Regions from separate parts of the Giesbergeria sinuosa genome, predicted to be linked through region 1. Evidence: predicted binding sites of a transcription regulator. Region 1 holds the regulator's gene; the other holds the start of a gene.
The links. Region 1 encodes sigma-54, which starts transcription at its own class of promoters, with help from an activator protein. Its sites were predicted from a motif close to TGGCANGNAANCTGCTTT; they were not measured.

Region 1 (4,209 bases):
ATCTATGGGGGTGGCAGGCCGCTACTACACCGATGGCACGATGGCCGGTGGCTTGCAAGCCATGTTGCAGGTGGTCAACCACCTGACAACGGTCAAGGGTTGAGCCATCCCCCTTTCGTCTGCAACCACGGCCCGCTTTGGCGGGCTTTTTTGTGGCTGGCAGGCATCGCTACAATCGCCGCAAGATTCGTGCCTTTTTTGATGAACCGCCTCTTCACGCTCCCCCTGCTCGCCTGTTTGGCTGCTGCCCCGTTCACGCTGGCGCACGCTGAAAAGGCCGACCGCCATCAGCCCATGAACATTGAGGCCGATGCCCTGCGCCATGACGAATTGCAGCAAACCAGCGTGTTTACGGGCCGTGTGGTTCTGACCAAAGGTACCATCGTGCTGCGGGGTGAGCGTCTGGAAGTGCGCCAAGATGCCGATGGTTATCAGTCTGGTACCGTCACGGCGGCAGCAGGCCAACGGGCGTTCTTCCGACAAAAGCGTGATACCGCACCCGGCGCCCCTGAAGAATTTGTCGAGGGCGAAGGCGAACGCATTGAATACAACGGCCACAACGACACCGTGCGCCTATTGCGCCGTGCCGAGTTGCGCCGTTACCAAGGGGCCAAGTTACAAGATGAACTCACGGGGGCGGTGATCGTTTACAACAACCTGACGGATGTGTTCAGTGTGGATGGTCAGCAGCGCAGCCCTGAGGGGGCGTCAGCAACGTCGGGCGGACGTGTGCGTGCCATACTGGCTCCAAAGGCGACTACAGCTCCGGCCTCTCCTGTGGCACCTGCTTCTGCTCTGCCTTTGCGCCCCAGTTCTGCACTGGGTACTGACAAGCCATGAGTGCCGCACCCGCGCATGCCACCACCGAGGCAGCTACGGATAGCCGATTGGAGGTGCTGCATTTAGCCAAGTCTTATGGCAGCCGCCAGGTGGTCAAGGACGTATCGCTGGTTGTGCAAAAAGGCGAGGTAGTCGGTCTGCTGGGCCCCAATGGTGCAGGCAAGACCACTTCGTTTTATATGATCGTTGGTTTGTTGCCCAGCGATGGGGGTGATATTCGCATTGATGGGCAGTCGGTGGTGCGTATGCCTATCCATAAGCGTTCACGTCTGGGGTTGTCTTACCTACCGCAGGAAGCGTCTATCTTTCGCAAACTCACGGTACAAGAAAACGTGCGTGCCGTACTGGAGTTGCAACAAAATGCCGCGGGTCAGTCTTTGAGCAAGGCCGAAGTTGAGCAGCGTTTGCAGTCTTTGTTGGAAGAGCTGCGTGTCGACCATCTGCGAGACTCTCCTGCGCTTGCATTGTCTGGCGGCGAGCGGCGCCGGGTCGAGATTGCCCGTGCCTTGGCCACGCAGCCGCGTTTTATCCTGTTGGATGAGCCTTTTGCAGGCATCGACCCGATTGCCGTGATTGAAATTCAGCGCATCATCGGTTTTTTGAAAGCGCGCGGCATTGGCGTGCTCATTACCGACCACAACGTGCGCGAAACGCTGGGCATTTGTGACCACGCCTGCATCATCAGTGATGGTCGGGTGTTGGCACAGGGGACGCCTTCCGAGATTGTCAACAACGCCGAGGTGCGTCGGGTGTACCTGGGCGAACATTTCCGTATGTGAGCCGATGAAACCTGGCCTGTCTCTGCGTGTATCGCAGCACCTGACCCTGACGCCGCAGTTGCAGCAGTCTATTCGGCTGTTGCGGCTCTCGACGTTGGAGTTGGGCCAGGAAGTCGAGCAGATGCTGGCGGACAACCCCTTTTTGGAGCGCAACCCCGACGAAGCCTCGCGCGAGGAGTTTGGTTTGGCGCAGGCCGACACGCCCCCGCCAGAGGAGCCATATGCCGACTGGGCAGCCCCTGTGAGCAGCACCAGCAGTGCAGACAGCAGTCAGGCCACATTGACAGAGGCAGAGCAGGGCAACAGTGACAGCAGCAGCACCGAAGTGCTGGACTGGGAGGGCGATGGCAGTGTGGACATGGCCCCGGACGATAGTGAATGGGGTGGCGATGCCCCGGCCTGCAGCCGTGGCACTGACGAAGAAATGGATGTCAGTGCCACAGATTTGGCACATGGTCATGAATCACTGGCGGCATTCTTGCACCGACAAACGGTGGGTTTGCGCTTGTCTCCAGAGGATAAAGCCGCACTGTATTTTCTGATCGAATCACTCAACGAAGACGGTTATCTGGAGGATTCGCTGGAATCTTTGGCTCAAGGGTTGGCGGGTGAAGAGCACAGCGATGACATAGAGGAGCTGCTGCACCATTTCACGGTGGCCTTGCACTTGCTGCAAACGCTGGAGCCAACTGGTGTGGGGGCTCGCCACTTGGCTGAATGCTTGACACTGCAACTGGCAGCATTGGCCGCACATCCTGCGCCTGCCATCCCGCCTGAGACCATTGCATTGGCGCTGCGCATTTGCCAGCAGCCGCTGGAAGGGCTGGCCCGCCGCGATGTGCGCCGCTTGGCCCAAACCTGTGGGGCCACCGAGGAGCAAACCCGTGCAGCAATGGCCTTGATTGCCCGGCTGGAGCCGCGTCCGGGGCGGCCCTTTATCTCGGTAGAGCGCAACGCCATCATCCCAGACGTGCTGGTGCGCCGCATGGGGCATGGTCAGGCGGGGCACCAGTTCAGTGTGCAACTCAACCCCGAAGTGATGCCACGCCTGCGCATCCACGACATTTATGCGGGTGCCTTGCGTGGCCGTCGCCAAGACGAAGGCCATCAGGCTTTGCAACAGCGTTTACAAGAGGCCCGCTGGTTTATCAAAAACATTCAGCAGCGGTTTGACACTATCTTGCGGGTGTCACAAGCCATTGTGGAGCGCCAAAAGAATTTCTTTGTGCATGGCGAGTTGGCCATGCGTCCGCTGGTGCTGCGCGACATTGCCGACGAGCTGGGCCTGCACGAGTCCACAATCTCGCGGGTGATCACAGCCAAATACATGGCTACCCCCCAGGGTACTTACGAGCTGAAATACTTTTTTGGCTCGGGCTTGGGCACTGACAGTGGTGGCAATGCCTCCAGCACGGCTGTGCGCGCGTTGATCAAGCAGTTTATTGCTGCCGAGAACCCCGCCAAGCCCTTGTCGGACAACCAATTGGCTGAAATGCTCAAAGAGCAGGGCATTGAGTGTGCCCGTCGCACGGTGGCTAAATACCGTGAAGGATTAAAAATCCCCACGGCCACGCTGCGCAAAACGCTGTAGCGAGGCGGTGGGGGTTAATCGTTGGCGTCGGCCTGCAGTTCGGGAAACAGCACTTCGGTAAAGCCGAGCTGGCGCAAATCAGACATCCGTTGCGGATACAGGGTGCCTATCAGGTGGTCACACTCATGTTGCACCACTCTGGCGTGAAAGCCTTCGGCGATGCGCTCTATGGGCTGGCCCAGCACGTCCATGCCGGTGTAACGGATGCGGCTCCAGCGGGGCACCCGGCCCCGCAGCCCTGGCACCGACAGGCAGCCCTCCCAGTCCTCGGCTTGGGCGGCATCCAGCGGGGTAATCACGGGGTTGATCAACACAGTGGGGGGCACCAAGGGGCGATCTGGGTAACGCGGATTGGGCAAGTGCGAGCCAAAGACCACCACCTGCAAATGGACGCCAATTTGTGGCGCTGCCAACCCGGCACCATTGGCCGCCTGCATGGTGTCGTGCAAGTCCGTTACCAACTGGTGCAGCACTGGGGTGTTGAAGGCCGTAACAGGCTGGGCCGTGCGCCACAGGCGCGGGTCGCCCATTTTCAAGATGGTGTGGATGGTCATGGTCGATGCCGGTATGGGCTGTTAGCGTAGCAAGGCTGCAGGGCGTGCAGCCCGTGCTGCGGGTGTTGTGGCGTGCTGGTGATCGAGCTTGAACTCTGCCACCACATCGGCCAATTGTGTGGCTTGCTGTTGCAGGGCGTGGGCTGCCGCTGTGGCTTGTTCTACCAAGGCCGCATTTTGTTGTGTGCCTTGGTCCATCTGGTTGATAGAGGTACCAATGGCAGCAATGCCGCTGCTTTGTTCTTGGCTGGCGTGGCTGATTTCGGCGACGAGGGTGGTCATGCGGCGCACGCTGTCTACCACTTGTTCAATGGTGGTGCCTGCATCACGCACCAACTGACTGCCCGCATTGACTTGGGTAACGGAGTCATCAATCAGTGCCTTGATTTCTTTGGCCGCTGTGGCGCTGCGTTGGGCCAAAGTGCGCACTTCAGAAGCCACTACG
Region 2 (4,209 bases), on a different contig from region 1:
CGTGCTGCTGTCGGGTGAATAGAGCTTGTCGATGCAGAACTCGCTGCGGTGGGTGTTGCCAGTGACATCGATCAGGATGTTGCGCAGTGTGCGATCGACCAACCACGGTGGCATGTCTTGACCAAACTTTTGCCGATTGGCATGGATTTCTTGCAGTGCAATTTCCAATTCATACAACTGGTCGTTGCGCGCCTCATCTACGCGTGGGGCTTGGCTGGTGGGGCCAATGAACATGCCGCTGAACAGGTAGCTCAGGCTGGGGTGGTTGTGCCAATACAAGATCAGGCTGGCCAGCAGTTCAGGGCGCCGCAAAAAGGGGCTATCTGCCGGGGTGGCCCCGCCGAGCACAAAGTGGTTGCCACCGCCGGTGCCAGTGTGGCGGCCATCGGTCATAAACTTTTCGGCGCACAGGCGCGACTCGTGGGCTGCTTGGTAGAGGAACTCGGTGTGTTGCACCAGCTCCCCCCAGTGGTGGGCTGGGTGGATGTTGACTTCAATCACGCCGGGGTCAGGGGTGACTTGCAGCAGCTTTAGGCGCGGGTCACGCGGTGGTGGATAGCCTTCCAGCACGATTTGTACGCCCAGCTCTTCTGCCGTGGCCTCAATGGCGGCCAAGAGGCGCAGGTAATCCTCGAGCCGTTGCAGTGGTGGCATAAATACATACAGCCCCCCCCCGTCATGGGCAAAGTTGCAGCCATGTTCACGTTCGGCCTTGGGGCCATTGGCGCGCATGGGGTCGCGTGCTTCGACGCAGATGGCAGTGCGTGTAGTCCAGTGGGCCGATTCAAAACGCTGGGGCACATGGCTGGGCATGACCGTTGCGTGCGAGGGGGACTGGTTTCGGCCATCGTGCAGCAGCGGGGCATGGCTGTCGGTGTGGCCTTGGCCTTGCACGGCTACGCTGCCCCCTTCGGCAAAACCGCCCCCTACGCTGTGCGGTGCGTATTGGGCGCGCAGCTGGGTGGCTGGTGGCAAGCTGCTGCGGGGGGCAAAGGGGTCTTGTTCGATCAGATAGGGGTAGTCTGCTTGGCTGACCCAAGGCAGGGTGTCCAGTGGCAGGCGGTAGCCCATGGGGGAGTCGCCCGGAATGAGATACATGCGCCCATCACGGAAAAACCACGGGCCGCTGCTCCAGAGGGTGTGGTGGTCATCGGCACCGGGGTTGGCTTGCAGTGGCAGCACATAGCCAATCACGCTGTCGAGCTTTTGATCGAACACCCGGCGCAGGCGCATACGCTCCATCTCATCATCGAGTCGGGAGTCAAACGGATCGACATTGATGGGCAGACGGCGCTCGCGCCAGAGGTAATACCAAGTGTCCTCATAGCCGGGGGTGATGTGCTGGCCGTCCAGGCCTAGTTTGCCCGCCAGTGTTTGTGTAAAGCGGCTGGCATCTTCGCTGGTGTAGTGTTGCGTTTGGCGCTCGTCGGCAAACAGGGCTGGGTTGTGCCAGACGGGTTCGCCGTCTGCCCGCCAGTAGATGGACAGCGCCCAGCGCGGCAGTTGTTCACCGGGGTACCACTTGCCTTGACCGAAGTGCAAAAAGCCGCCCTGCCCGTATTCGGTGCGCAGCTTATGCACCAACTCGGTGGCATAGCCGCGTTTGGTGGGGCCGAGGGCATCGGTGTTCCATTCTGGTGCATCACGGTCGTGGACGGACACAAAAGTGGGCTCACCGCCCATCGTCAGGCGCACATCCCCGGCGTCTAGCACCTGATCGACCAGATCGCCCAGCGCCAGCACCTCGCTCCACTGCTCTTCGCTATAGGGCTTGGTGACGCGCGGCGACTCATAAATGCGCGTCAGTTCCATCGTGTGCTGGAACTTTACTTCGCACTCGTCCAGACCGCCCTCAATCGGTGCAGCGCCCGAAGGGCGTGGCGTGCAGGCCAGCGGAATATGGCCTTCACCGGCCAGCAGACCCGAAGTGGGGTCAAGGCCAATCCAGCCTGCACCGGGCAAATAGACTTCGCACCAAGCGTGCAGGTCGGTAAAGTCCACTTCAGTGCCGCTGGGGCCATCGAGCGATTTGACATCGGGCTTGAGCTGAATCAGGTAGCCCGAGGCAAAGCGGGCCGCCAGCCCCAAGTGGCGCAGCAACTGCACCATCAGCCAGGCGCTATCGCGGCAGGAGCCAGAGCGTTTGGTGAGGGTCTCTTCGGGGGGTTGCACACCGGGCTCTAGCCGAATCAGATAACCAATGTCGCGTTGCAGGCGGGTGTTCAGATCCACCAAAAAATCTATCGTGCGCCGGGGGCTGCGGTCTATTTGGGCCAAATAAGCGGCCAGCAATGGTGTGATGGGGTCGGTGGCTAGATAGGGGGCCAGCTCCTCGGTGGTAGCGGCGTTGTAACCAAACGGAAACTGCTCGGCCTCTGGCTCCAAAAAGAAGTCAAACGGGTTGTAGACCGCCATCTCCACCACCAAATCCACCGTCACTTTGAACTCGGTGGTTTTCTCTGGAAAAACAAACCGTGCTTGGTAGTTGGCAAAGGGGTCTTGCTGCCAGTTGATGAAGTGCTGCGCTGGCTCTACGCGCAGCGAGTACGACACCACCTTGCTGCGGCAGTGCGGTGCAGGCCGCAGGCGAATCAACTGTGGCCCCAAATTGATGGGACGGTCGTATTGGTAGTGGGTAACGTGGTGTAGGGCAGCGTGTATCGACATAAGAGCAAAAGGGGATAGGGTTTTTGCAGGCACGCCCCAAGGCGCGTTGTAACAGCCCCTCAAGCAAAAGCTGCGCCAACACAACGTGTGGGAAGCTGGCCCACTCCTTGCTTAAAGCCTCGGCAGGAGAAAACACCATGCTGAAATTCGACGAGATGTACGCCACGCTGCCCCCTTTGCCACACGGGGGCGGGCAGGTGCAACAACAGGGTTTGCGGTGTGGCACCGATGTGCGCTCCGGTTACGCTGCCTATGCCCAATGGCTAGAGCGGCAGACGGAGGCGGCCATGCGTGCGCGCCGTGAAGAGGCGGAAATGATCTTCCGCCGCGTGGGCATCACCTTTGCGGTGTATGGTGCCAAGGATGAAGATGGCGCCGGCACCGAGCGCCTGATTCCGTTTGACCTCATTCCGCGCATCATTCCGGCGCAAGAGTGGAGCCAGATGCAAAAAGGGCTGGTGCAGCGGGTCACGGCACTGAACCGCTTTATTCACGACGTCTACCACGACCAAGAAATCCTCAAGGCGGGCGTGATTCCGCGTGAGCAGGTGGTCAACAATGCCCAGTTTCGCCCCGAGATGATGGGGGTCAACGTTCCCAACAATGTCTATTCGCACATCAGCGGTGTCGATATTGTGCGCGCCCCCGACAGCGCCGGTAACGGCCAATACTACGTGCTCGAAGACAACCTGCGCGTGCCCAGCGGCGTGAGCTACATGCTCGAAAACCGCAAGATGATGATGCGCTTGTTCCCAGAGCTGTTCAGCCAAAACCGCATCGCCCCAGTGGCGCACTACCCCGATCTGCTGCTGGAGACCTTGCGCGCCAGCGCCCCCACGGGCGCTTCCGACCCCAACGTGGTGGTGCTCACCCCCGGCATGTACAACAGCGCCTATTTTGAACATGCCTTCTTGGCACAGCAAATGGGCGTGGAGTTGGTGCAGGGCCAAGACCTGTTTGTGCGCGATGGCTTTGTCTATAAGCGCACCACGCAAGGGCCAGAGCGTGTGGATGTGATTTACCGCCGTGTGGACGATGACTTCCTTGACCCGGCGGTCTTCCGTGCCGATTCGGCCTTGGGTTGTGCGGGCCTGATGGACGCCTACCGGGCGGGCCACGTCAGCATTTGCAATGCGGTGGGCACCGGGGTGGCCGACGATAAATCCATCTACCCCTATGTGCCCAAGATGATTGAGTTCTATCTGGGTGAGAAGCCCATCCTCAACAACGTGCCCACTTGGATGTGCCGCAAGCCCGAAGACCTGCAATATGTGCTGGCTAACCTGAAAGATTTGGTGGTGAAAGAAGTGCATGGCGCGGGCGGCTACGGCATGTTGATTGGCCCCACCGCCACGCAGGCCGAGATTGCCGAATTTGCCCAGGTGCTGCGTGCCAACCCGGCGGGCTATATCGCCCAACCCACGCTCAGTCTGTCGAGCTGCCCCACTTTTGTCGAGCAAGGCATTGCGCCGCGCCACATTGACCTGCGCCCCTTTGTCCTCAGTGGCAAAACGGTGCAGATGGTGCCCGGTGGCTTGACGC

Region 2: a site for sigma-54 is predicted at 2,728-2,745, ahead of ACFO6X_RS11460 (transglutaminase family protein). Genes of this name have one in related genera too.

What each region holds. Positions count from the first base shown of each region.
Region 1 is NZ_JBHSHJ010000016.1:38,611-42,819, forward strand. It holds gene ACFO6X_RS15110 (thiol:disulfide interchange protein DsbA/DsbL) at 1-103, shown strand, start outside; gene lptA (lipopolysaccharide transport periplasmic protein LptA) at 202-840, shown strand; gene lptB (LPS export ABC transporter ATP-binding protein) at 837-1,619, shown strand; gene ACFO6X_RS15125 (RNA polymerase factor sigma-54) at 1,624-3,210, shown strand; gene def (peptide deformylase) at 3,225-3,764, opposite strand; gene ACFO6X_RS15135 (methyl-accepting chemotaxis protein) at 3,786-4,209, opposite strand, start outside.
Region 2 is NZ_JBHSHJ010000009.1:26,076-30,284, forward strand. It holds gene ACFO6X_RS11460 (transglutaminase family protein) at 1-2,667, opposite strand, end outside; gene ACFO6X_RS11465 (circularly permuted type 2 ATP-grasp protein) at 2,805-4,209, shown strand, end outside.